Linked DNA regions of Latilactobacillus sakei subsp. sakei DSM 20017 = JCM 1157. The protein of the gene in region 1 interacts with the protein of each later gene in a pairwise test. Links are inferred from orthologs where the notes say so. Each region holds a gene or a part of one and is shown in the gene's direction. Other genes may lie near its edges. The genes, in order: nadE and dnaA.

Evidence for each region.
Region 2: the proteins of nadE (region 1) and dnaA interact in binary tests that used the Escherichia coli proteins (3 or more experiments, as listed by UniProt). The link is inferred for Latilactobacillus sakei subsp. sakei DSM 20017 = JCM 1157 from one-to-one orthologs.

Annotation. Positions count from the first base shown.
Region 1 is NZ_AP017929.1:888,291-901,278, forward strand. Bases 1-2,784 are described here. They hold nadE (NAD(+) synthase), read left to right. Parts: upstream 1-870; coding sequence 871-1,698; downstream 1,699-2,784. Other genes in these bases: LEUCM_RS04415 (nicotinate phosphoribosyltransferase), read left to right, coding at 1-839; LEUCM_RS04425 (cation-translocating P-type ATPase), read left to right, coding at 2,282-2,784. Outside these bases: more of LEUCM_RS04425, read left to right, coding at 2,785-4,945; LEUCM_RS04430 (hypothetical protein), read left to right, coding at 5,230-5,664; LEUCM_RS04435 (Tex family protein), read left to right, coding at 5,730-7,907; LEUCM_RS04440 (SprT family protein), read left to right, coding at 7,910-8,362; LEUCM_RS04445 (GNAT family N-acetyltransferase), read right to left, coding at 8,443-8,904; LEUCM_RS04455 (ECF transporter S component), read left to right, coding at 9,205-9,798; LEUCM_RS04460 (hypothetical protein), read right to left, coding at 9,848-10,486; LEUCM_RS04465 (cold-shock protein), read left to right, coding at 10,798-10,998; LEUCM_RS04470 (GNAT family N-acetyltransferase), read left to right, coding at 11,071-11,532; LEUCM_RS04475 (Gfo/Idh/MocA family protein), read right to left, coding at 11,602-12,588; LEUCM_RS04480 (glycoside hydrolase family 73 protein), read left to right, coding at 12,745-12,988. UniProt on the Escherichia coli protein: Catalyzes the ATP-dependent amidation of deamido-NAD to form NAD. Uses ammonia as a nitrogen source.
Region 2 is NZ_AP017929.1:550,515-567,919, reverse strand. What follows is about bases 8,351-11,152. They hold dnaA (chromosomal replication initiator protein DnaA), read left to right. Parts: upstream 8,351-8,979; coding sequence 8,980-10,326; downstream 10,327-11,152. Other genes in these bases: dnaN (DNA polymerase III subunit beta), read left to right, coding at 10,504-11,152; rpmH (50S ribosomal protein L34), read right to left, coding at 8,351-8,409. Outside these bases: LEUCM_RS02815 (ABC-F family ATP-binding cassette domain-containing protein), read right to left, coding at 1-229; tRNA uridine-5-carboxymethylaminomethyl(34) synthesis enzyme MnmG, read right to left, coding at 354-2,246; tRNA uridine-5-carboxymethylaminomethyl(34) synthesis GTPase MnmE, read right to left, coding at 2,277-3,665; jag (RNA-binding cell elongation regulator Jag/EloR), read right to left, coding at 3,824-4,546; LEUCM_RS02795 (M3 family oligoendopeptidase), read right to left, coding at 4,638-6,431; LEUCM_RS02790 (hypothetical protein), read left to right, coding at 6,588-6,938; membrane protein insertase YidC, read right to left, coding at 6,993-7,772; rnpA (ribonuclease P protein component), read right to left, coding at 7,841-8,203; more of rpmH, read right to left, coding at 8,269-8,350; more of dnaN, read left to right, coding at 11,153-11,643; S4 domain-containing protein YaaA, read left to right, coding at 11,886-12,113; DNA replication/repair protein RecF, read left to right, coding at 12,120-13,247; gyrB (DNA topoisomerase (ATP-hydrolyzing) subunit B), read left to right, coding at 13,284-15,260; gyrA (DNA gyrase subunit A), read left to right, coding at 15,308-17,405. UniProt on the Escherichia coli protein: Plays an essential in the initiation and regulation of chromosomal replication. Binds in an ATP-dependent fashion to the origin of replication (oriC) to initiate formation of the DNA replication initiation complex once per cell cycle.

The DNA of each region.
Region 1 (12,988 bases):
AAGCTTACCGTAACGATTACGAAGCCTTCCGGGCCTATGCTGAAACGCATCGGGACTGTGTCTTCCTTGTGGATACTTATGATACTTTGAAGAGTGGTGTGCCGAGTGCAATCCGAGTTGCGCGCGAATTCGGTAGCCGGATTAATTTCCAAGGTGTGCGGATTGATAGTGGCGATATGGCCTATATTTCCAAACGTGTGCGCCAACAATTGGATGAAGCAGGCTTCACGGACGCTAAAATTTACGCTTCTAACGATTTAGATGAAAAGACAATCCAAAACTTGAAGATGCAAGAAGCTAAAATCGATGTTTGGGGCGTTGGGACGAAGTTAATTACCGCTTACGACCAACCAGCCTTGGGCGCGGTTTATAAGTTGGTTTCAATTGAAAACTCAGATGGTAAGATGGTCGATACCATTAAATTATCAAGTAATGCTGAAAAAGTCTCAACACCAGGCCGCAAGCAAGTTTGGCGAATTACCAAACAAGTTGACGGTAAATCAGAAGGGGACTACATCACATTATGGGATGAAGATCCACTTGAACAAGATACGATTTACATGTTCCATCCTAATTACACATACATCAATAAGACCGTGACCGACTTCAATGCCCGACCAATCTTACGGACTATTTTTGAAAACGGCAAACGGGTCTATACGTTGCCTGAATTAGCGGCAATTAAGAAGTTCTGTGCTGAAAACCTTGATTCACTTTGGGATGAATACAAACGTGACTTGAATCCACAGGATTACCCAGTCGATCTATCACAACGGACTTGGGACAATAAGATGAATTCAATCCGCAAAGTCAGAGAAGACGTTAATTTAATGCACTAGAATCGATTATTTTTGAAGGAGTATCTGGCAAATGAACGCTTTACAAGCAGAAATTATTGCAGCCTTAAAAACACAACCAACGATCGATCCCGCCAAAGAGATTCGCCGATCGGTTGATTTTATGAAGGCTTATCTAAAGAAAAATACATTTTTAAAAAGCTATGTCTTAGGCATTTCAGGCGGCCAAGATTCAACTTTAGTGGGTGCACTTGCTGAAAAAGCAATGCAAGAAATGCGGGCCGAAACTGGCGATGAAAGTTATCAATTTATCGCAGTGCGATTGCCTTACGGCGAACAAGCTGATGAATCGGATGCAATGGCCGCGATTGAATTTATGGCAGCTGATCAAGTCAAACGGGTCAACATTAAAGGCTCAGTGGATGCAATGGTCCAATCCCTTGTGGAAACCGGTGTAACCGTTAGCGATTTTAATAAGGGTAATATTAAAGCCCGCGTGCGGATGATTGCCCAATATGGGATCGCTGGTGAAAATAGTGGCGCTGTTTTAGGAACGGATCACTCAGCCGAATCCATCACTGGTTTTTATACGAAGTTTGGTGATGGTGGCGCAGATTTAGTGCCAATCTTCAGACTCAATAAGCGTCAAGGCAAGGCCATGTTAGCCGAACTCGGTGCGCCTAAACACCTCTATGAAAAAGTACCAACAGCGGATCTTGAAGAAGACCGTCCAGCATTACCAGATGAATTAGCATTGGGCGTCACATATGATCAAATTGACGACTATTTAGAAGGTCGTCAGGTCAGTGAAGAAGCCGCAACGAAGATTGAAAACTGGTACAAGAAAACGGCCCACAAGCGTCATCTACCAATAACAATCTACGACACATTCTGGCAATAAAACAGAGTGCGTTTCAGGCGGATATATTGTGGCGACTTAGCCTAGGCTCGTGAATAAGCGACGCAGTCGATTGTTTGCGAGACGTAGCTAACTGCAACAATATGCCTGAAAAAGCACGTTTCAGAACAAAGTGCGTTGTCAGTGGTTAGCTTTTGAGCATTTGCAGAACTTAGCGAATTGGTGATGAAATCACCGGTTTGATAAGTTTAGCAAAGCACAGAAAGCTACTGACAAAAGCACGTTTATAACCAGAGTGTACCGTAACCCTGGTTATATCCTTAGGGTTAACCGGAAGGATATGGGTTACAGAACGCGTTTAGCCCTGCGTTGTCAGTGGTTAGCTTTCGAGTCTAGTTTCGTGAGCCAATTTAGTTATTAAAATAATTATTTACTTGCCTTTTAGATTGGTTATACCTTATAATGGGGTTAACGATAAGGGAGTAACTGGCAGCTTGTCTGCGATAACGCCACCAACAAGGCAATATTCTGGTGTTATCTTAATTAGTGAGACTTATAGGGATTTTTAGAATTCCTGTAGGTCTCTTTTTTTACCCCCAAAATCAAATTTATAGGAGGCAAGGTAATGGTAGATAAACAAACCACATTTTTTACACAATCAACAGACGCAACACTTAAAGCGCTCGCAACAACGCCACAAGGTTTAACCCAAGAACAGGTTGAAAAACGTTTGGCAGAAAATGGTCGGAATCAATTAACTGAAAAGAAACGCAAAAGTTTAGCGATTCGTTTCTTAGAACAGTTCAAAGATTTTATGATTATTGTGTTATTAGTCGCAGCAATGATCGCGGGCTTTTTAGCACATGAATGGCCAGACGCATTCATTATTCTAGCCGTTGTGATCTTAAATGCGATTTTTGGGGTTTTCCAAGAAGCAAAGGCGGAACAAGCAATTGACGCCTTAAAAGAAATGGCGACACCTGATGCACACGTTCGTCGAGATGGCGAAATCGTGACGATTAAGAGTGAAGAACTCGTAGTTGGCGATATCGTGTTGCTGGAAGCCGGCGATATTGTGCCCGCGGATCTTCGCCTACTTGAATCAGCTGCTCTGAAAATCGAAGAGTCCGCTTTAACTGGGGAATCCGTACCGGTTGATAAGACAGTTGAGACACTAACTGATCCAGAAAGTGGGATTGGTGATCGGACCAATATGGCGTTTATGAATAGTAACGTTACTTACGGTCGTGGCGTTGGTGTTGTAACGGGGACTGGGATGCAGACCGAAGTTGGTAAAATTGCTGGGATGCTCAACCAAGCCGACGAAACAACGACGCCATTACAGATGAACTTGAGCCAATTAGGTAAGAGTTTGACGATTATGATCTTAATTATTGCTGCAATTGTTTTCGTGGTGGGTTACTTACGCCACGCACAATCACCAATTAACATGTTATTAACTGCTATTTCGTTAGCGGTCGCAGCAATTCCGGAAGGTTTACCCGCAATTGTGACGATTATCCTCGCATTAGGGACGCAAAAGATGGTTAAAAGAAAGGCCATCGTTCGTAAGTTACCCGCTGTAGAAACACTGGGGAGCACTGATATTATTGCGTCTGATAAAACTGGGACGTTAACGATGAACCAAATGACCGTCGAAAAAATATTCACTAACAATCAATTACAAGATGCTGGGGCAACACTGCCAGCGGATAATTTGACGCTTAAAATCATGAACTTGGCCAATGATACTAGAATTAAGGCCGATGGTGACATGATTGGTGATCCGACTGAAACCGCGCTGATCGCGTATGGGCGTGATAAAGATTTTGATATTAACGCAGCCTTAGCAGCCGAACCACGGGTCGCTGAAGTACCATTTGATTCAGAGCGGAAGTTGATGACCACAATTCATCAACAAGCTGATGGTCAATTCTTAATGACCACGAAAGGTGCACCGGATGAATTGCTCAAACGCGTTACGCATTATATCGACGCACAAGGCGTTGTTCAACCGATGGACGATGCAGAGCGCCAATTATTATTAGACACGAACCATGGTTTGGCAAAACAAGCCTTGCGAGTCTTAGCGTTGGCTTATAAAGTCTTACCAAGTGTGCCAGCAACGGTTGATCCAACGATTGAAACTGATTTAATTTTCGCTGGCTTAGTTGGGATGATTGATCCTGAACGACCAGAAGCAAAACAAGCTGTAACAGATGCGCATTCAGCTGGCATCCGGACCCTAATGATTACTGGGGATCACCGCGATACAGCCGAAGCAATCGCGCTTCGTTTAGGGATTATTACCCCAGAAGAAGATGCGGATGCCGCCGTTATTACTGGTGCTGAGTTAGACCAAATGGATGATCAAGAATTCGCTAAAAAAGTTACTCAATACGCCGTTTATGCGCGGGTTGCGCCTGAACATAAGGTGCGAATTGTGAAAGCTTGGCAAAAACACGGTAAGGTTGTTGCGATGACTGGTGATGGTGTCAATGATGCACCAGCCCTCAAATCAGCCGATATCGGTATTGGGATGGGGATCACCGGGACTGAAGTTTCTAAAGGGGCCAGTGATATGGTCTTAGCCGATGATAACTTCTCAACAATCGTAATTGCGGTTAAAGAAGGCCGGAAAGTCTTTGCTAATATCCAAAAATCAATTCAATATCTTTTATCAGCCAACTTGGGTGAAGTGTTAACCTTATTCATGATGACAGTATTAGGTTGGCAAATTCTGCAACCAGTGCATATCTTGTGGATTAATTTAGTAACGGATACTTTCCCAGCGATTGCATTGGGGGTTGAACCAACTGAACCAGGGATTATGAATCAAAAACCACGTGGGCGTAAATCAAACTTCTTCTCAGGCGGCGTGTTCCAAGCGATTATCTATCAAGGCCTATTAGAAGGTGGGATTACCTTAGCCGTTTACGCGTTAGCGATTACGTTCCCAGTGCATCAAGCAAGTGGCTTAGCCCATGCGGATGCCTTAACAATGGCGTATGCAACGTTAGGGATGATCCAACTCTTCCACGCATTCAACGTTAAATCAGTCCATCAATCAATCTTTACAGTTGGCTTCTTTAAGAATAAAGCCTTCAACTGGGCTGTTTTAGCTTCATTTATCTTATTAGCCGCAACAATCATGATTCCAGGGCTCAATGGCTTATTCCATGTCTCACACCTTGATTTATATCAATGGGGGATTGTATTAGCAGCTTCATTCATGCTAGTAGTCATCGTTGAAATCGTGAAGTTCTTCCAAAGAAGAGCTGCTAAATAATTTAATAAAAGACCGTGATAGGCTGATGCTTAAAAAGAAATAGAATGAATAAGGTACTAACGACAAAAGTTATTCTTGTCCTTGGTGCCTTATTTAATTGTTACCTGATTGAAACGTGCTTTTTGAAACTGTCTTCTGTGCTTAGCGACGTATTGCAAATAACCGATTATATCGGTTATTCACAACACGATGCTAATGCTCGAAGTCAAATGCGTTTCAAACGCACTCTTGCAAGCCGATACCAGAATTAGTATACTGAAGCATAGGAAACTAGGAGGATTAACATGAATAAAACACAACAAAAGTTGGCTAAATACGGCCAAGCTGTTAACGATTTAATCGACAACACTGAAAAAGTGCAAGAAGGCATGAGTAAATATTTCGTCCCTTTAAAAGCGGCCGTTGCTGATGGTAAGTTAGCTGAAATGAGCGAACAAGATTACCAAAAGACAGCCCAAATCTTCAGAGACGGTGTGGATCAATACCACGAATTCTTAGCACAATTTAAGACAGCCGTTGCCCCAGCTCGTTTAATGGGTAACAACCAACGTTTAATCGGTGCTTATACTGATTTCGTTCAAGGTTGCGAAGATTTAATTACAAGCATGCATGATGATCAAACAGTTGATATGCAAGCTTTTGCTGCTTCAGAAATGAACCAAGACAAAGCAACAGAACGAATTTCTAAGTATATCCAAAACATCTCAAAAATTGCTTAGATCAACTCATGACAGTTCCCAAGACGGGTGCTGTTTTTTTATTGAAGATAAAGGTAGGGACGCACATGACTGATATTCAACAACTTGTCACCAAACAACTGACGCAATATCGACCACAACAAATTAATGCCGTGTTAACCTTATTAGACGAAGGTAACACCGTACCGTTTGTGGCGCGGTATCGTAAGGAACGAACGGGTAGTTTAGACGAAGTTCAAATTCGCGAAATCGAACACACCTTCCAATACTTAACAACGCTTGAAAAACGGAAGACCGATATTATCAAGAATATTGCCGAACAAGCTAAGTTAACGCCGGCTTTACAAAAGCAAATCGAAGCCGCTAGCCAATTACAAGTGCTTGAGGATTTATACCTGCCTTATAAGCAAAAACGGCGGACAAAGGCGACGATTGCTAAAGAAGCTGGGTTAGAACCGTTTGCCAACCTGATTGCGCAATTACCGAACTTTTCAGAACAAGTCCTCCTGGAAAAAGCGGCCGATTATCTTAACCCAGACCAAAAGATTACCGATACAGATGCTGTTTTAGCGGGTGTACACGAAATTATCGCTGAAAATATTAGTGAAACAGCTACTTTCCGAGACTGGACACGACAATATACCCGTCAAAACGGGCAAATTGTAAGTCAGGTGAAAGATGCTGATAGCGATGATAAGCAAGTTTATCAAATCTATTATGATTTCTCAGCACCGATTAATAAGATTGCGGAACATCAATATTTAGCGATTAATCGTGGCGAACACGAAGGTATCTTGAAGGTGAAGCTAGAAGTTGCCGAAAATATGATTGTTGGTCATATTGCTCAAGCCGTTATTCACGGTCAAGACTCAGCTGCCGCCCAAATTATTAAGACGGCTATTGAAGATGCCTATAAACGGTTCATTGGCCCGGCCATTGAACGTGAATTGCGGAAGCAGTTAAAAGAAAAGGCTGATCAACAAGCAATTGCCGTCTTTGGCGATAATTTAAAGCATCTTTTATTACAACCGCCTTTGAAAGGCAAAGTTGTTTTAGGCTTTGACCCTGCTTACCGAACAGGCTGTAAATTAGCCGTTGTCGATGGGACTGGGAAATTTCTAGATAAATTAGTGATCTATCCGCATAAACCAGCTGCAGCGCCTAAACGAGCAGCAGCTGCCGATGAATTCAAGCAATTCCTTGAAAAATATAATGTTGAAATGATTGCAATCGGGAATGGGACTGCTAGTCGTGAATCTGAAGAATTTGTGGCATCAGTTTTAAAAACCATTTCCCGGGAAATCTTTTACGTGATTGTCAACGAAGCAGGGGCTTCCGTTTATTCAGCAAGTGATACAGCGCGGGCTGAATTCCCAGATCTACATGTTGAAGAGCGGAGTGCGATTAGTATCGCACGGCGCTTACAAGATCCCTTAGCAGAATTGATTAAGATTGATCCACAAGCAGTCGGTGTCGGGCAATACCAACACGATGTTGCCCAAAAGGAATTGACGACGCAATTAGACGTAGTCATTGAAGATGTTGTCAATAGCGTAGGGGTTAACTTGAACACCGCTAGTCCACAACTCTTACAACATATTTCTGGGTTATCAGCGACGACTGCCCAAAATATTGTCCAATACCGTAACGAAAACGGCTTATATCAAAAACGCAGTGAATTGAAGAAAGTGCCGCGCTTAGGCCCTAAGGCATTCGAACAAGCCGTTGGGTTCTTGCGAATCATCGGTGGCGACAACCCATTAGACAATACGGATATTCATCCTGAAAGCTATCCAGTAGCCAAGGCGATTTTAAAATCGTTGGGTGTCACTTTGGAGGCTTTAGGAACACCAGAATTATCAGCAGCAATTAAGCAATTAACAGTGACTGATTTGGCGACCGAATTAGCGGTCGGCTCTGAAACACTTGAAGATATCTTAAGCGGTTTACAAAAACCAGGTCGGGATTTGCGGGATCAAATGACAGCACCACTGCTACGGCATGATGTCTTAACCCTCGCCGATTTGAAACCGAACATGGCCCTAGAAGGAACCGTGCGGAATGTCATTGATTTCGGTGCTTTTGTGGATATCGGTGTTAAACATGATGGCTTAGTTCATATTTCGCAATTGGCCAATCACTTTGTTAAACATCCATCTGATGAAGTTTCAGTCGGTGATGTTGTTCAGGTTTGGGTCTTAAGCGTCGATCAAGAACGTGAACGGGTTCAATTGACGATGAAGGCGCCTAAAGCAACTGATTAATGATGACGGATCAAGAATTAACGCAACTCATTCAAAATATTTCAGTAACCACGTTTAATCGTCCGTTTAGTCACCAGGCAAACTTTAATCGACGCTTAAAAACAACAGGGGGTCGTTATCATCTGCAAGACCACCACATCGACATTAACCCGTTGATGGTTGCCCAAGGACAGGCTGTTTTAGAAGGCATTATTAAACATGAGCTGTGTCATTACCACCTGCATTTATTGCACCGTGGGTATCGGCATCGAGACCATGATTTTAAGCGGCTTTTACAACAGGTTGGTGGTGCGCGCTTTGCACCACCGGTCACGGCTAAAAAGGCACCACAAAAACGACTAGCCTATCAATGCACCAAATGTGGCCAGTTGTATCAACGACAACGGCATATCAATACAACGCGTTATGTCTGTCGTCGTTGCCATGGTCATTTAAAATTAGTAAAAGAAATTTAAAAAAAGAAGTGTGCCATAAGTATTGAGAGATTAAAAACAGGCCCTGAGACAAAAATAATTTTGTCCCAGGGCCTGTTTTTTTAAACTTGTCGGAGCGTTTGGTTTTGTGTCACAAAGCCTAATTTTTGATAGAGTTGCAGGGCGGATTGGTTATTGCCCAAGACGGTTAGCTCCAAAAAGGCGAGTTGTTTTTCTTTTTGCCAAGTACGGGCTTTTGCAAGTAACGCCGTTGCAATTCCTTGGCGACGATAGTCAGGATGGACGTATAATGCAGTGACGTAGGCAAATTGATGGCTGATAAAGAGATTGGAAGGACTAGTTTGTGCTGTGGTAACGTGACAAAAACCCGTTATCTGATCCTGATTGCGAGTGATATAGACAGTTTGGCGTTTGTCTTCAACCATCATTTTCCAGGTGAAGAAATCAGGACTGCTCTTTTCTTGATAATTAGTCGGCTGGAATGCGTGCATTTCAGTTGTTAAAGCTTGATAAAGCGTTGTTAAGGCACCAATATCGGTTAAATTAGCGGTTTCGATAAACATTTTTGGCCTCCAGAGCGATTTTTTGTTGACTTCAATTCGGGTTTCTCTTATACTAATGTACGTGGCTTAAAGTCATAAAGCAAGTATCGCGGGTGTGGCGGAATGGCAGACGCGCAAGATTAAGGATCTTGTCGGGAATTTTCCCGGTGGAAGTTCGAGTCTTCTCACCCGCATATGATAACAAGTTAAACGATACCGTTAGCGGTGTCGTTTTTTTGTGTCCTAATTAAGTTTGAGAATTGAATTCAATTTCGTAAATCGCTATAATGGGCAATAAGTTAATGGGAGAGGTAAGTAGAGATGACACGTAATTCATCAGCGTATAAGATCAGCATTCTAGCGATTCTAACGGCATTGTTAATGATTCAAAGTTTTGTGCCGATGGTTGGTTATATTTATATTCTACCAGGGTTACCCGGCGTCACCACGATGCATTTAACCGTCATCATTGGGGCGATTATTTTAGGTACTCGTGGCGGCGCAACTCTAGGCGCAATCTGGGGGACATTATCCCTGATTCACGCCTATACAGCGCCAGTCGATGCATTAACCTTATTGATCTTCCAAAACCCGGTAATTGCTATTTTACCGCGTTTGATGGTGGGGTTAGTCGCCGGATTATTATATCAACACTTACACAATACTAAAGCGGGGCAACGGGGCTCGATGGCAATCGCCGCTTTTTTTGGGACCATCGTTAATACGACGTTAGTTATTCTATTGACGTGGGCCTTTTATAGCCAACAAGCAGCCGGTATTTATAAAACGGATGTCAGTCACTTAATTATCGTGATGTTGAGTGCTGTGGCGATTAACGCTTTGATGGAAATAGCCTTAGCGGTGATTGTGACACCGTTTGTAGCTAAACCATTGTTAAGGTTTAAACGCGAATAAAAAAGAGTCGGGACAAAAGTAATTTTTGTCCCGACTCTTTTTTTAGTGATTAGTCTAATTGTTTTTGAACTTTCTTAGCTTGAGCAGTGACCGTATTGATATTGACCTTAGCGATTTCTGCTTGTTGGTAGATGGCACTATAATATTGATTTAAGCGGTTGATAGGTGCCGCTAAATCGTCTGCGTGTGCATCAGCTGATGTGTGATCGGCATAAAAGTCGGTTTCAGCAGTGGTGGCCGCGTCGTAGAAATTAGAAAGTGTCGTGTAATCAAGTGCAGACAGCTTCAAGCTCTGATTTAAATCCTTGATGAATTCAATTGGTAATTCATCACTTTCTTGATTAGCAATTTTAATCAAACGCTTAACAACTGGCTTTAATTCAGCTTGTTGTGCCTTGAGTGTGTCATAAGCTGCGGTTCGTGTTGCGGCAGTTTGCGCAATTTTAGAGCCCTTAACCTCTAAAAGATTTTGATCAGGGTATTTTTCTTGAATCTTAAGATAACTATCAGGCACCCCTTGACCAGCATTCTCTAAGGTACTAAGCGCTGTTTGTTGCGTTTTAGAAATCTGTAAAATAGTGTTGAGGTCGTCTTTGACCTGTTGTTTCGTATCAAGTGGTTTTTCGCAACCAGCAAGTAGAAATAGTAGTCCCAAAATGGGGAGTAATCGTTTTAGTATTTTTAGCATTGTCAGGCACTCCAGTAGTTAAATTCGTTAACTTCATCTTAGCGTAAATCAGTCTAAAAGCCAACCGTTTACCATGGTGGATGACGGAAAAACGTCAATTTAATGGAAAGTATAAAAGTTCGGTTATCGTAGAAAGAAAACGGTTTATTTTTTAGTGTTTAGGGTTGTTTCTCTTTTTTTCATGTGTTACACTATGCTTGTACTTTTTGACAGGTTATGGTTCGAATGTTTCCAAAAGAACTTTCTTCCATCGCACCGACAGAAATACACAAATTTATAACGTGTCTAACGACACAAGGAGGAGTTTTCTCATGGAAAACGGAACTGTAAAATGGTTTAACGCAGAAAAAGGTTATGGCTTTGTAACTCGCGAAGATGGTAGTGATGTATTCGTACATTTCTCAGCTATCCAAGGTGAAGGCTACAAGACTCTTGAAGAAGGTCAAAGCGTTTCTTTCGATATCGAAGAAAGCGATCGTGGACCACAAGCCGTTAACGTAAACAAAAACTAATTTATAAATATTAGTCGTGGATCAACTGTCAATCAGTTGGTCCTTTTTTTATGGCTAAAGAAAGGCGGCAGGATGTTAGCTTATCAAATGATTGCCCCAAATGAGCGGGAGAATTACTTACCTTATTTACGATTAGCAGATGAAGAAGTCGGCATGATTCGTCGTTATTTAAACGAGGGTCAGCTCTATAGCATTCACTTAGCCGGCCAATCAACCGTAATTGGCGTTATGCATGTGACGTTTGTTGACCAAACACAAGTTGAATTGAAAAATATCGCCTTATTGCCAGCTTATCGGAATCAAGGTTATGGGCAACAAGCGCTCAACGATTTGAAACAGATGATGGTTGACTTAGGGTACCAGACATTACTAGTGGGCACCGGGGATGGTAGCTTGGCAGCAATCGGCTTTTATCTGCGCCAAGGGTTTCGTTTCGATCATATTCGTAAAAACTTTTTTGAACAATATCAAGCACCAATTATTGAAAATGGGATTCGATTGCAGGACATGGTGGTGTTGAGTCAACCACTATAAGAGGCCAACATAAAAAGGACTAGGACAAAAAAATGCTTTTAGTCCTAGTCCTTTTTATCATTAATCCTTTTAAATTAAGTCTGAAGGTTGTTCAAATGGGTAAACAAAACCCCATTGTGCGCGGGCGTCGGTCATAATGTCCATGACGTCGCTTGTTAGGGCGAGTGTGTCATTTTCTTGATGACTACGAACAACTTCTTGGAAGTCGTGTAATTCGTAGTTCATAGCGTTGGTAGCATCGCCCGCTTGGATGATTTGAGTAGTCCCATCAGGGAAGGTCAATTGGGCCTTATCTGGTCGTGGATAATCATCGACCGTTACGTAGCCTTTTTCATAAACGAGGACGCCTTGTTTAGGCATCTTCGCGTGAAGGTTAAGGGTCACGGTCACCATTTCTTGATGAGCATTGTTAAGAAGGAGTGTTGATTGTTGATCGACACCGAATTCTGATGGGACCCACTGGGTGGCAATCAATTCTGGTTTAGCACTCAGCATCCGCCGGGCAAATGCGAGGGCGTAAACACCGATATCTAACATTGCGCCACCGGCTAATTCGGGATTGAAAAAGCGATTAGTTGGATCGAGTTCTTTGTAGCTCCCGAAAGTGACTTGAATTGATTTTAAAGCGCCTAAATCTTGGGCAACTTGTTGACGTTCAATTTCTGCAAAAAGTGGCATATGATAAATCGTCATGGCTTCAGCCAAGATTAAATGTTTTTCGGCCGCTAGTGCTTTAGCCGCATTTAATTCGCGACGGTTCATTGTGATGGCTTTTTCGCAAAAGACATGTTTACCAGCGTTTAAGCTCGCCATAATCCCATCAAAGTGATAGTTGTGAGGTGTGGCGACGTAGATAATATCAATGGCAGGGTCGGCCAACATCTCAGCGTAGCTACCATAAGCATGGGGAATATGATACTGTTGGGTGAAGGCGTTTGCCTTTTCTAATGAACGAGAAGCAGCACCATAGATTTGGCCGTCCGGTTGGTTGAAGTAAGTTGCAAAACTACCGGCAATATTGCCTAGACCCATAATGCCCCAGTTAAGAGTTGTCAAATAAATCAGTCCTTTACTATCGTAATCGGTTCCAAACGATATTATAACAATAAAAAACAAAATAGGAATTAAAGGTAATTAAGCAGATTAAGCATTGGTCTTCGAGGTAATTTTGTGTACAATATAAAGTAGATTGAACGAAGTAGAGGCAGATTAGTGGCGAAGAAGAAAAAACGGCGCACGACCAAAAAATGGTACAACACTAAAAAGAGACAACCGACAGAATGGCTAGTCGTCCTGTTGGGCGTTTTATTTGCTCTGGGAGTTGGGTTAGTATATATTCAATACACCGGTGCACAAACTCAGGAACGCTTAGCCAATGAGGCCAAACAAGAAGAATTAGCTAAAGTGAAGAAGAAAAAAGAATTCATTAATCAATTAGCACCCTATGCACAAGAAT
Region 2 (17,405 bases), 330 kb from region 1 along the record:
CAAAAGCGTAGTGATCTTGATTCAAACTCGACATCCGTTCATTAGGGCCCATTGAGATGTGGCCTGATGATGGTTGTAATTTACCTTCTAATAATTTTAGAAAAGTTGACTTACCTGCACCATTGGCACCGATCACGCCATAACAATTTCCAGGTGTAAACTTCAAATTAACGTCTTCATATAACTTACGCCCAGAAAGCGTTAAGCTCATTTCACTAACAGTTATCACTTGATTCCCTCACTTTTCTTTCATGACTCTAAAAAGCCAACCGTTTCATGTGAAACGGCTGGCTTTCTACCATTGACAATATATGCTTAACTCTAACATATCTAATGACTAGTTATCAACCAGGCTATTTGACCTTAGCAATCTTACCTTGTTGAATATAGACGCTTAGAATCCCGATATCGGCTGGGTTCACCCCACCAATCCGACTTGCTTGTGCAAGTGTTTCGGGTTGAATTTTTTGTAATTTTTGACGACCTTCTGTTGCAAGGCCTTCAATTGCATCGTAATCGATATTGGCTGGAATCTTCTTAGCTTCCATCCGTTTTAACTTCGCAATCTTAGCCTTTTCCTTATCAATATAACCTGCATATTTGACTTGGATTTCAACTTGTTCCACAACACGGTTATCGATTCCTTCAACCGCTGGAATGAATTGAATTAAATCGGCATACTTCACTTCTGGTCGTTTTAAGAAGTCACTGGCTAAAACACCATCTTTAAGTGGCGCTTCACCCTTAGCAGCTAAAAAGGCTTGGATTTCTGGTGTTGGTTTTAAGCGAATCTTTTCTAAACGTGCTAATTCAGCTTCAACCGCTGCTTTTTTCACTTCATAACTGTCAAAACGGTCATCATTGATTAAACCTAATTCATGACCCTTTTCCGTTAAACGCAAATCAGCATTATCGTGACGAAGCATTAAACGGTATTCTGCACGTGAGGTTAATAGACGGTAAGGTTCCTTAGTCCCCTTAGTGACCAAGTCATCGATTAAGACCCCGATGTAAGCTTCACTTCGATCCAAGATGAATGGGTCGCGGCCCGTTTGTTTGAGGGCGGCGTTAATCCCGGCCATCAAACCTTGACCAGCAGCTTCTTCATAACCTGAAGTGCCGTTCATTTGGCCAGCTGTATAAAGATTTTCAACCACTTTAGTTTCAAGGGTTGGTTTTAATTGCCATGGTTCAACGACATCATATTCAATCGCATAACCAGGGCGCATCATTTGGGCATTTTCTAACCCTTCGATAGAATGAATCATTTTGTGTTGGATTTCTTCTGGCATTGATGTTGAGAAATCACCAACGTAGTATTCTTCTGTTTCGCGGCCTTCTGGTTCCAAGAAAATTTGGTGGCGAGGCTTATCCGCGAAGCGGACAATTTTATCTTCAATTGATGGGCAATAACGTGGGCCGACACCTTCAATCACACCGGTAAACATTGGGGCGCGGTCGAGATTATCGCGAATCACTTGATGCGTCGTATCATTCGTGTACGTCATCCAACAAGAAAGTTGGTCTTTCAAATAAGCACTATCAGGTGTTTCAAAACTAAAGTGGTTCGGTTCCTTATCCCCTGGTTGTTCTTCCGTCTTTGAAAAATCGATTGTTGTGCCGTCCACTCGTGGTGGTGTCCCCGTTTTAAAACGCGTCAACACAAAACCGTTATCTTCAAGACTCTCTGAAAGTTTAATAGAAGGAATTGAATTATTAGGACCTGATGAATACGTTAATTCACCAATGATAATCTTGCCTCGTGAGGCTGTTCCGGCTGTTAAAATCACACTGTCAGCACTGTAACGGGCACCTGTGTTAGTCACAATCCCTTTGCAGACACCGTCTTCAACGATCAATGATTCAGCAATCCCTTGACGGAGTGTTAAGTGGTCCGTCGTTTCGATTGTCCGTTTCATTGTCCGGTGATAGGCATGCTTATCAGCTTGGGCGCGTAATGCGCGGACAGCTGGGCCTTTACCTGTATTTAGCATCCGCATTTGGATGTAAGTCTTATCGATATTGCGGCCTATTTGACCACCTAAGGCGTCAATTTCACGGACCACGATGCCTTTTGCCGGGCCACCCAATGATGGGTTACATGGCATAAAAGCAACCATATCTAAGTTAATCGTTAATAATAATGTTTCGCGGCCCATTCGTGCAGCAGCTAATGCCGCTTCGGAACCCGCATGGCCGGCACCAACAACAATTACGTCGTAGTGCGCTGCGTCATATTCTCGCATGTTTTGTTCTCCTTTAATATGGTTCAAGACCTATTTACCTAAACAGAATTGGCTAAAGAGTTCCGTAATCAATTCATCTGGCGCTGAATCCCCGGTAATCTCACCGAGCTTGTCCCAACAGTTGGTCATATCGATTTGCACGAGGTCAACTGGCATGCCAGCTGCAATCCCGCTAATAACTTCATCTAATGATTGTTGTGCTTGGTTTAATAAGCCAATTTGACGGGCGTTGGTAATCATCACCGTACTTTGGCTATTTTCAATCCCACCGAAGAAGAGTTTGGCGATTTGGGCTTCCAAATCAGTCACCCCTTCACTCGTTAAAATTGACGTTTGAATCACTTCATCTGCACGTACTAATGTTTGGAGTTCATCTAAGTCCAATTGATTAGGTAAGTCAGTCTTATTTAAAATAATGATCCGTTTTTTATCAGTTGTCGCTGTGATTAGTTCGCGATCTTCAATCGTTAAAGGTTCGCTTTGGTTTAGGACCAATAAAATCAAGTCGGCTTTGGTAATTGCTGCGCGACTTCTTTCGACCCCAATCTTTTCAACCTTATCTTCGGTATCATGAATCCCCGCCGTATCAACCAGCTTCAATGGTACACCGCGGACGTTGACGTATTCTTCCAAAACATCACGGGTCGTTCCAGCAACATCCGTCACAATAGCTTTATCTTCATGTAAAAGATGGTTTAACAAACTTGATTTACCAACGTTTGGTCGCCCAACGATGGCCGTTGCCAACCCTTCACGCAAGACTTTACCTTGTTGCGCTGTTTGGAGTAATTCACCAATCCGCCCTTTAACAAGTTCAGCTTTTTCAAGTAAAATTCGGGTCGTCATTTCATCGGTATCGTATTCGGGATAGTCAATGTTAACTTCGACTTGCGCCAATACTTCTAAGATTTCTTGGCGTAAATTCTTAATGAGATGCGTTAAGCTCCCATCCAATTGATCAACAGCAACTTGCATTGCCCTGTCAGTTTTAGCCCGGATAAGATCCATCACAGATTCAGCTTGGGTTAAATCAATCCGCCCGTTTAAAAAGGCCCGCTTCGTGAATTCACCTGGTTCGGCCATTCGTGCACCGTAACTCATCAATAGTTGCAAGATTCGGTTAGTCGCCACAATCCCACCATGACAATTAATTTCAATCACATCTTCGCGCGTAAATGTTTTAGGCGCACGCATGACAGAAACCATGACTTCGTCGACCACCGCATCCGTTTTAGGGTCAATAATATGGCCATAATTAATCGTATGGCTTGCCACTTTATCGAGATCCTTGCCGCGATAAACCCGTTTAATGATGGCTAAACTGTCATCTCCTGAAAGACGCACAATTGAAATTGCCCCCTCACCAGGTGGTGTTGAGATCGCCGTAATCGTATCAAATTCTGTGACTGTCGTTGGCATTATAAAAGCTTCCTTCCTAAAATAGCTGCATAAAAAAAGCGCTTAGCGTCCACCCCTCCCGTCATTGCGTAAGGGGTGGACAAAGCACTTTCACTACTTTATCGATATTTAATTAGTTTCATTATACACGATTTCTATCGACCGTCAATTGACAAGTCTTAAAAAGAACGGGCTGATTCAACCACAATTACCCGGCGATCGCCGCGCCCTTCTGAGTGAGTTTGGACGTGACGGTTGTTCGTTAAATAGCCATGAACAATCTTCCGTTCAAACGCTGGCATTGGCTCTAAAGTGACCGCCTTACCAGTTGCGACCACTTCTCTGGCCGCCTTATCCGCTAAATGTTTAACAATTGTCGCTCTTCTTTGCCGATAATCGCCAACATCCAGCATCATCAACTGTTTTCCTTTGGTGTGATGATCGTAATACGTTTGCGCTAAATATTGGAGCGCATTGATCGTCTTCCCGTGTTTGCCAATCAGCAAACCTTCCTTAGTCGTCTTTAAATGGAAGATGACTTGCTTGTGTTCTTTTGTAACGGTCATCGTGACCGGCGTGCCAATCTGCGCTGTTATGTCGGTAATGTATTGCTTTAAAGCTTCGATCGTCGCCTCACGACTCTGACGCATTGGGGCCTTTTCTGGCTGATCTGCTGGTTCAGTTGCCACGTCTTCAACGCTTGGTTGTTCCGGTTCAACTGGGGTTGGTTCAGCGACCGTTATCGGATTTAACGTAACGATTGCTGGTTGCTTACCAAACCCTAAAAAACCCTTCTTACCTTCTTCAAGGACATCAACTGTGACCTTATCACGCGTTAATTTTAACGCTGCTAACCCCGCATCAATTGCGGCTTGAATATCCTTACCTTCAAAAGTTGGCATTTTTAAACCTCCGCTCATTAAGCGTCAGTTTGTCACTGGACGCTTATTTTTATCTAATATCAGTATAACATGCCCGCTTTTTAAGCGACACTTAATCTAAATCGGTAGCGGTTAGTTCTAAAAAGAGCGCCACATCTTTGGCAATCGAATCCGCCGCCGCTTGCCAAAAGGCCGGTTGCGTCAAATCAACGCCTAAGTGTTTTTGCGCCAATTCTTCAGTACTCATATTGGCCGTGTCTTGCAAGAGTGCGATATAATCCGCTTCAAAGTGCGGCACACTTTGCGCTTTGGCGTAAATCCCCATTGAAAAGAGATATCCAAATGTATACGGGAAGTTATAAAATGGCACATCATCGAAGAAGAAATGTTGTTTGTCTGCCCAGAATAATGGGTCATAATCTGTTAGTGCGTCCGCATAGGCTTCTTTTTGGGCGCTCAACATGATGCCTTTCAAATCGTCAGGCGTTAGTAGCCCTTGTTGCCGCATTTCATAGAAGCGATGTTCAAATAAATAGCGCGCATGAATATTCATAAACATATCGATGGCGTTTGTTATTTTTTGATCGAGTAAGTTAATCTTCGTTGCGCGATCTTGTGCTTCATTGACCGTTGCATCGACCACGATTAATTCCGCCAACGTCGAAGCTGTTTCGGCGACGTTCATCGCGTAATCTTGGCGCCAGCCAGGTAATTGATTAATCATCATTGTATGGAAGCCGTGCCCTAATTCATGCGCCAAAGTTGAGACGCCGCCGGGTGTGCCATCATAGGTCATGAAAATTCTAAAATCATTCGTCTCGGGTAAATCGGTCATGTAGCCACCCGGTTGTTTACCCGGCCGATCTTCCGCTTCAATCCACCGCTTTTCAAATGCCGTTTGTGCGACGGCTGCCATTTTCGGACTGAAATCTCGGAAATGCGCAATGATAAATTCAGCAGCTTCGTCATACGATTTTTTAGTCATCTGGAAATCATCAACCACGACCGGTGCCCAAGTATCTTGCCAAGCTAACTGCTTTTTACCCATTAAAGCGGCCTTCCGGTTCAAAAAAGCAACCAGTGGTGCTTTATTTTGGCTGACTACCGACCACATCGCATCCAGTGTAGCTGGTTTCATCCGGTTATATTCTAGCGGTTTTTTCATAAAGTCGGTGGTCCCATGAGCTTGGTAAGTCGTTAATCTAAAACCAGCTAAGTGATTCAAGGTATCCGCCAACATTGGTGAGAAACGATCCCAGGTTTGTTGCCAATTTTTAAAAACCACTTCGCGGACTTTAGAATCTGGATCTGATTCAAACTTATTTTGAGCCTGCCCAGCTGATAAGGTTTGATCTAAATAAGGAATCTGGGTTTCCGCAACGATCGTATCGTAGTGATCACTCCATCCTTGCAACCCATCGAGTGCCAATTGGTCCAATAATTTTTCGGTTTGTTCATCTAATAAGTCCGCCCCTTGTTGGCGTTTTTCCCGTAGGTTGAACTGAATCGGCGCAAAGGCTGGTTGGCTGACTAATGTTTCGAATTGTTCAGTCGTTAAAGCCACCAATTTTTTCGTCAATAAAACATCAATTTGACGGGCGGTATTTTGCAATTGATTAATCCGGTCCATCATGGGCGCCACTTGTTGGTTGCGTTCGTCAACCGATTGAATCATGTTGACGAAACTGCCTGTTTGCTTCAACCCGGATTCAATTTGTTGTAATTGCGTCGTGATGGCCTGCATTTGTTCAAAGGCCGGTTCATCAAACACAAATTGCCAGTCACTTGTCATTTTTAAAACAACCGGAATCTGTTGCCCCAATGCTTGGAGTCGATTTTCTAAGGCTGGTGAGGCTAAGCCCCCTTTAAAAATGGTTTCTAAATCCCATTGTTCTGAGTAAGTCATATCCTTGCCCTCCGCTTTTCAACTATTGCGCCTATTATAACGAATTTTAACGACCAGTGCGACGATTTTAAGCGGCCGCCTACTAGACATTTAATTTAAATCTGTTATATTAGCGATGTAAGCAGATACATAACTGCTAGAAAGGCGATGCTGAACATGACCATTGAACAAATACCAGCCAACACATTGGCAGATTTAGCCGCATTATTAAATAGGCGTGAAGTCCCTGACGAAATCATGGCGACCGGACCAGAATTGATCCAGTACGGTCAACATCTCATGGCTAGCCAACTATCAGATGAAGCCCACCTCGGCAGCGATCTAGGTGGTGCCGGTCTTTTAACCCTTATCGAACAAGCTAACACGGCGTTTTTCGATCACTTTCATCTCTTTGATGACGCAACCCCAATCGACGCGAAATTAACGCGCAAAGTGGTCACGCTCTATCGTCTAAAACCAATTGACGACCAGCACTTCTTATTCCGCTTGAAGCAGTTGGATTATTAAAACACAAAAAAGACCGACCAGCATAAAATGCTGGTCGGTCTTTTAATTTTAAAATTAACGTTTTTTCGTTGCTTTCTTACGTGCTTTAGCAAGTGCTTTTTCCCGATCACGTTTAGCTCGTTCTTTAGCTTCACGTTCCCGACGGATCTTGAATGGGTTTTGAATCACCATTGTTTGACCAACAGAAAAGGCATTTGTGACCACCCAGTAAATTGAAACGGCTGACGCAATGTTCATCGCCATCACGAAAATCATGATTGGCATTACCCAGAGCATTGCGGTCGTTGTGGCATTCTTCGTTGGTTGTGACATCATCGTTAAATATGATGTGGCAAACGTAAAGACGGCCGCCAAAATCGCCATAATAAAGTACGGATCAGCTTTACCAAGTTGCATCCATAAGAATGACCCACTCTTCAAAGCAGATGTCCGGTAGATGGCTTGATACAAGGCAATCAAGACTGGCATTTGGACCAATAATGGTAAACAACCAATCACAGGATTGACCCCTGCTTCAGCGTAAAGTTTCTGTGTTTCTTCACGTAATTTTTGTTGTGTTTCAACATCTTTAGAAGCGTATTTCTTTTGAAGGGCTTGAATTTCAGGTGCCACTTCTTGTTGCTTCATCATTGTCTTACTTTGCCACCAAGTTAATGGCAAAATAATCAACCGGATAATAATAGTAAAGGCAACGATGGCCCAACCATAACTACCACCAAAGATATCAGCTAACCACAACAGGAATCGTGAGAAGTTATAAATAATATAGTGATCCCAGAAACCAGTGCTAGCACTGCTAACAGGTGCAGTACTACACCCAGCAGCAATTAGCATAAATAAGAATAAACTAGCGACTAATAATAGTCGTTTGCGATTTTTTGAATTCACTCTCAATCCCTCACTTATTCAGAAGCAGAATCTGCTTCTTCCTTTAATAACTTAGCTAGCTTGAAGACATGGATTAAATTTTGTTTTGTTTCTGCCATCGTTAATTGGTTAGCGCCACGTCTTGCGATCACCAAAAAGTCAACGGGTTGCAACAAATCTGGTTTCAACTCCGTAATACTTTGGCGAATATAACGTTTCACCTGATTACGCATCACTGCGTTACCCACTTTTTTACCGACAGAAAGACCGACTCTAAAATGTTTTTGACCAGGTTTATCTAAGCGGTAAACCACAAAATTGCGGTTGGCCACTGATTGACTTGCATCAAAAACCGTTTGGAAATCTTGTTCTTTTTTAACACGGTACGACTTTCTCATAATTCACTCCGGCATTTCTATTAATAAATTGAGGATAATAAAAAAACCACTGAAGCATCAGTGGCCTATGCAGATAATACTTTTCTGCCCTTAGCACGGCGTCTTGCAAGTACCTTGCGACCGTTCTTAGTATTCATACGTTTCATGAAACCATGAACACGTTCTTTATGGCGTTTCTTTGGTTGAAATGTTCTCTTTGTAGTCATTAATCTGGCACCTCCTAATTGACTATGTCTATTGTTTTCTTATCTGAGAAACAACTGGCGGCAATAACCACCTATGACATTCACTAAAATATAATAGCATATTTCTATAGAAGTTAAAACACTTTCTGTAAAAAAATTCGTTAAATTTGGTTGTCCACAGATCTGAAAAATTTTGTTTTTCTTGTGGATAACCTGAATAGTCGATTTTAACATAATTTTTATCCCCAGCAAACCTACCAGAGTTATCCAGAGAATCACAGGGTGTTTATTAGTTATCCACACCTGTTTTTAACGTTGTGAATAAGTCTGAAGAACCCGCACTATGAAAGCGTCTATTTTCAATTCGTTTTTGTGGATAACTCTAAAATTGCTGTGTATTTCTCAGTTGTCCACACCCCAGAATAAAAGTTATCCGCCTCGTTGTGGATGAGTGCATAACTTTTTATTTTTATCCTGTGGATTTTGTTCTTGTTGTGGAAAACTTTTTTTAGAATGCTAGAATGTATTTAGTCTTTCTTTATTGAGTATTTTTCAATAAAGTGGTGATTTTATGTGAGGAGGACACGCTACATGCCTGATCTTCAGGAACTTTGGAATTATCTGCAAGAAAAATTCCAAACCGATCTAACCACGGTTGGCTTTAACGCTTGGATTAAAACCGCTAAGCCGCTTGCTTTTAGAGCTAACGAACTACTAATTGAAGTGCCTTCTGTCTTGCACAAAGAATACTGGGAAAATAACTTGGCGACTAAAGTCGTTGAAGGGGCCTATGAGTTTGCGGAAATCGAGCTGACCCCTATTTTTGTGTTACCTGGTGAATCTGACAACTTAACACCGCTTGAACCAGAAGAAGAACACGTTTTAACGAAGGCTGAAACACCAACCTTTTTACGTGAAACGCATTTAAATAGTAAATATACATTTGATACGTTTGTCACTGGGAAAGGCAATCAAATGGCCCACGCTGCGGCGTTGGTGGTTTCCGAAGAACCCGGTGTCTTATACAATCCCCTCTTCTTATATGGTGGTGTTGGTTTAGGTAAAACCCATTTGATGCAAGCAATTGGTCACCAATTACTCGAATCAAAACCCGAAACGAACGTTAAGTACGTGACGAGTGAGGCTTTTGCCAACGATTTTATCAATTCGATTCAAACGAAGAATCAAGAGAAATTTAGACAAGAATACCGGAACGTCGACCTTTTATTAGTGGATGATATTCAATTTTTCGCTGATAAAGAAGGAACGCAAGAAGAATTCTTCCATACATTTAATGATCTCTATAATGATAAGAAACAAATTGTGTTGACCTCTGATCGCCTCCCAAATGAGATTCCCAAGCTGCAAGAACGCTTGGTTTCTCGGTTTAAATGGGGGTTACCAGTCGATATCACGCCACCTGATCTTGAGACGCGAATTGCGATTTTAAGAAATAAAGCCGATGCGGAACATCTGGAAATTCCAGAAGATACGCTCAGTTATATTGCTGGGCAAATCGATTCCAACGTTCGGGAATTAGAAGGCGCACTCGTGCGGGTCCAAGCCTATGCAACGATGCAAAACGCTGAGATTACAACCAGTCTAGCGGCCGACGCGCTCAAAGGCTTGAAACTCAACGGTAAATCTAGTCAGCTCTCGATTGCCAAGATTCAATCGGTGGTTGCTAAATATTACAGCTTAACCGTTGCTGATCTTAAAGGTCGCAAGCGGGTCAAAGAGATTGTGTTGCCGCGCCAAATCGCAATGTACCTTGCTCGCGAAATGACCGACAGCTCATTACCTAAAATTGGCCAAGAGTTTGGCGGTAAAGATCATACGACCGTCATGCATGCTCATGAACGGATTAGTCAAAGTTTGACAACCGATCAAAACCTAAAAGATGCCATTTTGGATTTAAAGAACACAATGAAGTCTTAAAAATGGGTTGTGGATAAAGGTAAAAGTTATCCTAAGGATTTCTCACATTTTATCCACAGGTGGAAAACTATGAGATTCTTGGCTTTCAATACTTATCCACAGGTTCCACAGGCCCTACTACTATTACTTTAAAATCTTTTAATATATATATAATATTCACCCTCGGAGGTAGCACCTATGAAATTTTCAATTAACCGCGCCCTATTTATCAAAACGCTCAATGATGTGCAACGGGCCATTTCAGCTAAAACAACGATTCCGATCCTAACAGGGCTTAAACTTGTTCTATCGCAAGAAGGCTTGACGCTAACCGGTAGTGATGCGGATATCTCAATTGAAGCAACATTGTCAGCCTCAGATGAAAAAAACCAATTAGTCGTCGAAGAAGTTGGCGAAATTGTGTTACCAGCACGTTTCTTTAGTGAAATCGTTAAAAAATTACCAGAAGATCAGATGCGAATTGCAGTTGGAAATAATTTCCAAACAACAATTCGCTCCGGTAAATCAGAATTTACAATCAACGGGTTAGACGCTAATAGTTATCCACACCTTCCTGAAATTGCAGGGCAAAATACATTTAGCATCAGCACTGATGTTTTGAAACAACTCATTCACCAAACCGTCATCGCTGTTTCTAATCAAGAAAGTCGCCCAATCTTAACTGGGGTCCACTTGGTCCTAGCCAATGGCGAAATGTTAGCCGTTGCGACTGATAGCCATCGTTTAGCACAACGTAAATTAACAGTTGCGCTTCCAAGTGATGCCAATTATGACGTCATCATTCCTGGTAAGAGTTTGGTAGAACTTTCAAGAACGCTTGCGGATGATGCCGAAGACGTTGAAATTCGGATTGCTGAAAACCAAGTCCTCTTTAAAGCTGGCAACTTAGCCTTTTATTCACGCTTATTAGAAGGTAACTATCCTGATACAGCACGTTTAATTCCAACTTCATCAAGTACCCAAATCGAATTTAACGCGCCAGTCTTATTGGCCGCTATCGAACGGGCGTCATTGTTATCCCATGAAAGTCGGAATAACGTTGTCCGTTTAACACTCGACACAGAGGCTAACACAGCGATTATTTATGGTAATTCACCAGATGTGGGGAATGTTGAAGAAGCCCTTCAATTTGAAAACCTCACGGGTGAATCCCTTGAAATTTCATTTAACCCTGACTACATGAAGGATGCCTTGCGTTCATTTGGCCAAACAACAATCGTGATTAACTTTACGGCTGCTTTACGACCATTTACGTTGGTTCCAAGTGAAGATCAAGAACACTATATTCAATTGATCACACCAGTCCGGACATTCTAAAATTAAATAACAACTCAAAAACGCCTCGATGAGAGGCGTTTTTTTGTGAACTAGAATTAAAATAAATTCGGTTACAGCGATTTAAGATATTTCTAGTAGGAGAGGGGTAATTTTGTCAAAAACGCTGAGAAAGCATTTTAACCATGTTTATTTGTTTTTAGTGCTAAAAAAGTCTATAATTACTAGGTATAACGGATCGTTATTTTTCCAGTAATTAATATCGTTAAGAATGGTGGGTTAATATGACACAAGAAATTAAACTTGAGGCTGAATTCGTCACATTAGGACAACTCCTAAAAGAAGCCGGCATTATTGAAACGGGTGGCAAAGCCAAATGGTTCCTAAGAGAAAATACGGTTTTAGTCAATGGCGAACCTGATGATCGACGTGGCCGGAAGTTATATCCAGAGGATGTCATTGAAGTCCCAGATAACGGCCAATTCATCGTTAAACAACAAGAAAGATTGTAGGCAGCTATGTATCTAAGCGAACTACAACTGAATCATTATCGTAATTATGAGTCAGTTGATGTGCACTTTTCACCAGATACGAACGTCTTGATTGGTGAAAATGCGCAGGGGAAAACGAACTTACTAGAAGCAATCTACGTTTTAGCCTTGGCCCGCTCACATCGCACGAATACCGATCGCGAATTAATTCAATGGCATGAAGACTTCGCTAAAATTACCGGTTTGGTCCAACGTTCTGCAGGGAAAACCCCGTTAGAGCTCGTTTTAAGCCAAAAAGGTAAAAAGGCGAAGGTCAATCATTTAGAACAGGCCAAGTTATCACAATATATTGGTCAGCTAAACGTCGTGTTATTTGCGCCGGAGGATTTAAACATCGTTAAGGGTTCGCCCGCTGTGAGACGTCATTTCATTGATATGGAATTCGGGCAGATGAGTAGCAAGTATCTCTATAATATTTCGCAATACAAATCAATTCTGAAACAACGTAATCAATATCTTAAGCAACTCCAACGGCGCCAAGCCAAGGATCTTGTTTATTTAGGTGTTTTATCGGATCAATTAGCGGCTTACGGGGCGGAAGTGACCGTCGCCCGTCGCCAGTTTCTCCAACAAATGGAAAAATGGGCCCAAAAATTGCATCAGGAGATTACGAAGGATCGGGAAGTCTTGACGTTTAAATATCAAAGTCAAATTCCAGAAGAACAATTAGATCAAAGTGTCGAAGAACTCTATCAACAATTTCAAACCTTGTATGAGAAACAACAAACCCGTGAGGTTGAACAAGGCACGACGTTGATTGGTCCCCACCGCGATGATGTTCAATTTTTAGTCAACGATAAGGATGTGCAGGCCTTTGGTTCCCAAGGGCAACAACGGACAACCGCGTTGAGTGTCAAATTGGCCGAAATTGACTTGATGAAGGCCCAAACCGGGGAATACCCGATTTTATTACTGGACGATGTGTTGTCGGAATTAGACGATTTACGCCAAACACATTTGTTGAAGACGTTCCAAAACAAAGTCCAAACATTCCTCACAACAACCAGTTTAGAGAATGTTAAAAAAGAAATTATTGCGACGCCGCGCGTGTTTACAGTCACCAACGGGGTCGTCACAGAAGAACAAGCAGAATAGTTGGCATAATAAGACGATCAAATGGAGGTATTTTTCTTGGCAGATGATCAATTGAACAAAGAAACAGAAGCCCAAATTGAGGCAAAAGAAGAACGGGCCAAATCTTATGATGCGAGCCAAATTCAAGTCTTAGAAGGACTCGAAGCGGTTCGTAAACGACCAGGGATGTACATTGGGACAACGAGTTCTCAAGGGTTACATCATTTGGTTTGGGAAATTATTGATAACGGGATTGATGAAGCGCTCGCTGGGTTTGCGACTGAAATTAACGTTGTCGTTGAACCTGATAATAGTATTACGGTGACCGATGATGGCCGGGGGATTCCAGTTGGGATTCAAGCTAAAACGGGTAAATCAGCGCTAGAAACCGTCTTTACGATTTTGCATGCCGGTGGTAAATTTGGCGGCGGCGGGTACAAAGTTTCTGGTGGATTGCATGGTGTTGGGGCCTCAGTCGTTAATGCCTTGTCAACCGAATTAGATGCCGTTGTTACACAAGGCGGCAAGCGTTATTACATCGATTTCAAACGTGGGAAAGTTCAAACACCAATGAAAATGATCGGCGACGCGCCCGAACATGAACATGGGACTAAAGTCCATTTCGTGCCAGATCCTGATATTTTCACGGAAACGACAATCTATGACGATAAAATTTTAACGACTCGGATTCGCGAATTAGCATTCTTGAATAAGGGCTTAAAACTAACGTTTACCGACAAACGGGCTGATACCCATGAAAAGCTTGAATTCCACTATGAAGGTGGGATTAAGAGTTACGTTGAATTCTTAGACGAAAAGAAGGAAACACTCCTTGATGAACCAATCTATGTTGAAGGCGAACAAAACGGGATTACCGTTGAAGTGGCGCTTCAATATACGAATGATTATCGGACCAATTTGTTAACATTTGCCAACAATATCCATACCTACGAAGGTGGGACGCATGAATCCGGCTTTAAGACGGCTTTAACGCGGGTCATTAACGACTACGCAACAAAGCAAAATATTTTCAAAGCAAGTGATGCGAACCTTTCAGGGGAAGATGTTCGTGAAGGGTTAACGGCTGTTGTCTCAGTTAAACATCCAGATCCTCAATTCGAAGGTCAAACTAAGACGAAGTTAGGAAATGCGGATGCTCGTTCAGTTACTGATCGGATGTTCTCAGATCACTTTACGAAGTTCTTGATGGAAAACCCATCAATCGCTCGTCAAATCGTTGATAAAGGCTCATTGGCTGCTAGAGCACGCTTAGCCGCTAAACGCGCACGTGAAGTTACCCGGAAGAAAAATGGGCTTGAAATCTCTAATTTACCTGGTAAGTTAGCTGATAACAGTAGTAAAGATCCTGAAATCTCAGAATTATTCATCGTCGAAGGGGATTCTGCCGGCGGTTCAGCGAAATCAGGTCGTTCACGTTTAACGCAAGCCATCTTGCCAATTCGTGGGAAAATCTTGAACGTTGAAAAAGCTAGCATGGAAAAAATCTTAGCGAATGAAGAAATTCGGACGCTCTTTACGGCCATGGGAACAGGCTTTGGACAAGAATTTGATGTCGAAAAGGCCCGTTATCATAAATTGATTATCATGACCGATGCCGATGTCGATGGCGCCCATATCCGGACGTTATTATTGACGTTATTCTATCGTTACATGCGCCCAATCGTTGAAGCTGGCTACGTCTATATCGCGCAACCACCTTTGTACCGGGTTAAACAAGGTAAGATGATGCGCTATATCGATTCTGATGAAGAATTGCAAGATGTCTTAGGCACCCTACAACCAAGTCCTAAACCAGAAGTACAACGTTACAAAGGGTTAGGTGAAATAGATGCCAGCCAATTATGGGAAACAACGATGGATCCTGAAAACAGACGGATGCTCCGCGTTAACGTGGAAGATGCTGAAGAAGCGGACCAAATTTTCGAAATGTTAATGGGTGATCGTGTTGAACCAAGACGCTTATTCATCGAAGAAAATGCCGTATACATGGATCCAAAGAGTATTGATGCGTAGTAATCTACTGATCAATGAAGACTGACTGAGAGGGGTTTAATAGATTAATGGCAAACGAAAATGGCCAAGATGGTCGGATTGAAAACGTCAATTTATCTAAAACAATGCGTAAATCATTCCTTGAATACGCAATGAGTGTCATTGTTGCCCGTGCTTTACCAGACGTTCGTGATGGTTTAAAGCCCGTACAACGCCGTATTTTATACGGGATGAGTGAATTAGGGGTTACCCCTGAAAAACCTTATAAGAAGTCCGCCAGAATCGTTGGGGACGTTATGGGGAAGTACCATCCACATGGTGATTCAGCGATTTATGAAGCAATGGTGCGGATGGCGCAAGAATTTAGTTATCGTTACATGTTAGTTGATGGTCATGGGAACTTTGGGTCTGTCGATGGTGATGGCGCGGCTGCGATGCGTTATACCGAAGCTCGGATGAGTAAAATGGCTGTTGAAATGTTACGCGATATCAACAAAAATACAATCGATTATGTGCCTAACTACGATGAATCAGAACGCGAACCTGCTGTTTTACCAGCGCGCTTCCCGAACCTGTTAGTCAATGGGGCCACTGGGATTGCGGTCGGGATGACGACCAATATTCCACCTCATAATTTGGCTGAAGTGATCAGTGCCATCCATATTTTGATGGATAATCCTGATGCAACAACCGCCGACTTGATGGATGCTTTACCAGGACCTGACTTCCCAACTGGTGGGTTAGTAATGGGTAAATCTGGCATTCGTCATGCGTATGAATCCGGTAAAGGAACGATTACGTTACGGGCCAAAGTCGATGTTGAAGTTAAGAAAAACGGTCGCGAACGGATTATCGTGACTGAAATTCCTTACATGGTCAACAAAGCAAAATTGGTCGAAAGAATTGCCGAATTAGCACGGGACAAGCGTCTTGAAGGGATCACTGATTTAAACGATGAATCTGATCGTGACGGGATGCGGATCGTGATTGATGTTCGTCGTGATATGAGTGCTTCAGTGATTTTAAATAATCTCTACAAACTCACACCATTACAAACCTCATTCTCATTCAACATGGTGGCCATCGTTAACGGTGCCCCAAAAGTCTTAAGCTTAAAATCAATTCTTGAACACTACTTAGTGCATCAAGAAGAAGTGATTCGTCGTCGGACTGAATTTGATTTGAAGAAAGCCGAAGCAAGAGCCCATATCTTGGCCGGTTTGCGAATTGCATTAGATCATATCGATGCTATTATTCAAATCATCCGGAGTTCAAAGACTGGTGATACCGCTAAAGTCTTGTTGATGGAACGTTATGACTTATCTGACAAACAAGCCCAAGCTATTTTGGATATGCGACTCGTTCGTTTAACCGGTTTGGAACGTGACAAAGTTGAAAATGAATACAATAATTTGATGGCGTTGATCACTGATTTGAAAGATATCTTAGCCAAACCAGAACGGATTAAGAAAATCATTTATGATGAATTGTTAGAAATTCAAAGTAAATTTGGCGACAAACGTCGGACTGAATTATTGGTCGGCGAAGTCCTCAGTATCGAAGATGAAGACCTAATCGAAGAAGAAGATGTAGTGATTGCCTTGACGCATAACGGCTACATCAAACGCTTGCCAGCGAGTGAATTTAAAGTTCAAAATCGTGGCGGCCGTGGGATTCAAGGGATGGGTGTTCACGATGATGATTTCATCGAACACTTAATCTCAACTTCAACGCATGAAGTGCTCCTCTTCTTTACGAATACTGGGAAAGTTTACCGTGCTAAAGGGTATGAAATTCCAGAATACGGTCGAACAGCCAAGGGGATTCCAATTATTAATCTCTTAGGGATTAATTCGGATGAACGCGTTCAAACCGTGGTCAATATCGGTAAGGAAGTCAAGCCTGAACAAGCCTTGTTCTTCATTACCCGCTTAGGGACGGTTAAACGGACAGCCGTTGGCGAATTTGCCAATATCCGGAGCAACGGTCTGAAAGCATTGACCTTGCATGAAGATGATGAGTTGAGCAACGTCTTAATGACTGATGGGCAACAAAACATCTTTATCGGGACGCATAATGGTTACGCCGTTTCCTTCAGTGAAACAGCCGTTCGTTCAATGGGGCGGACAGCAGCCGGCGTTCGTGGGATTCGTCTACGCGAAGGCG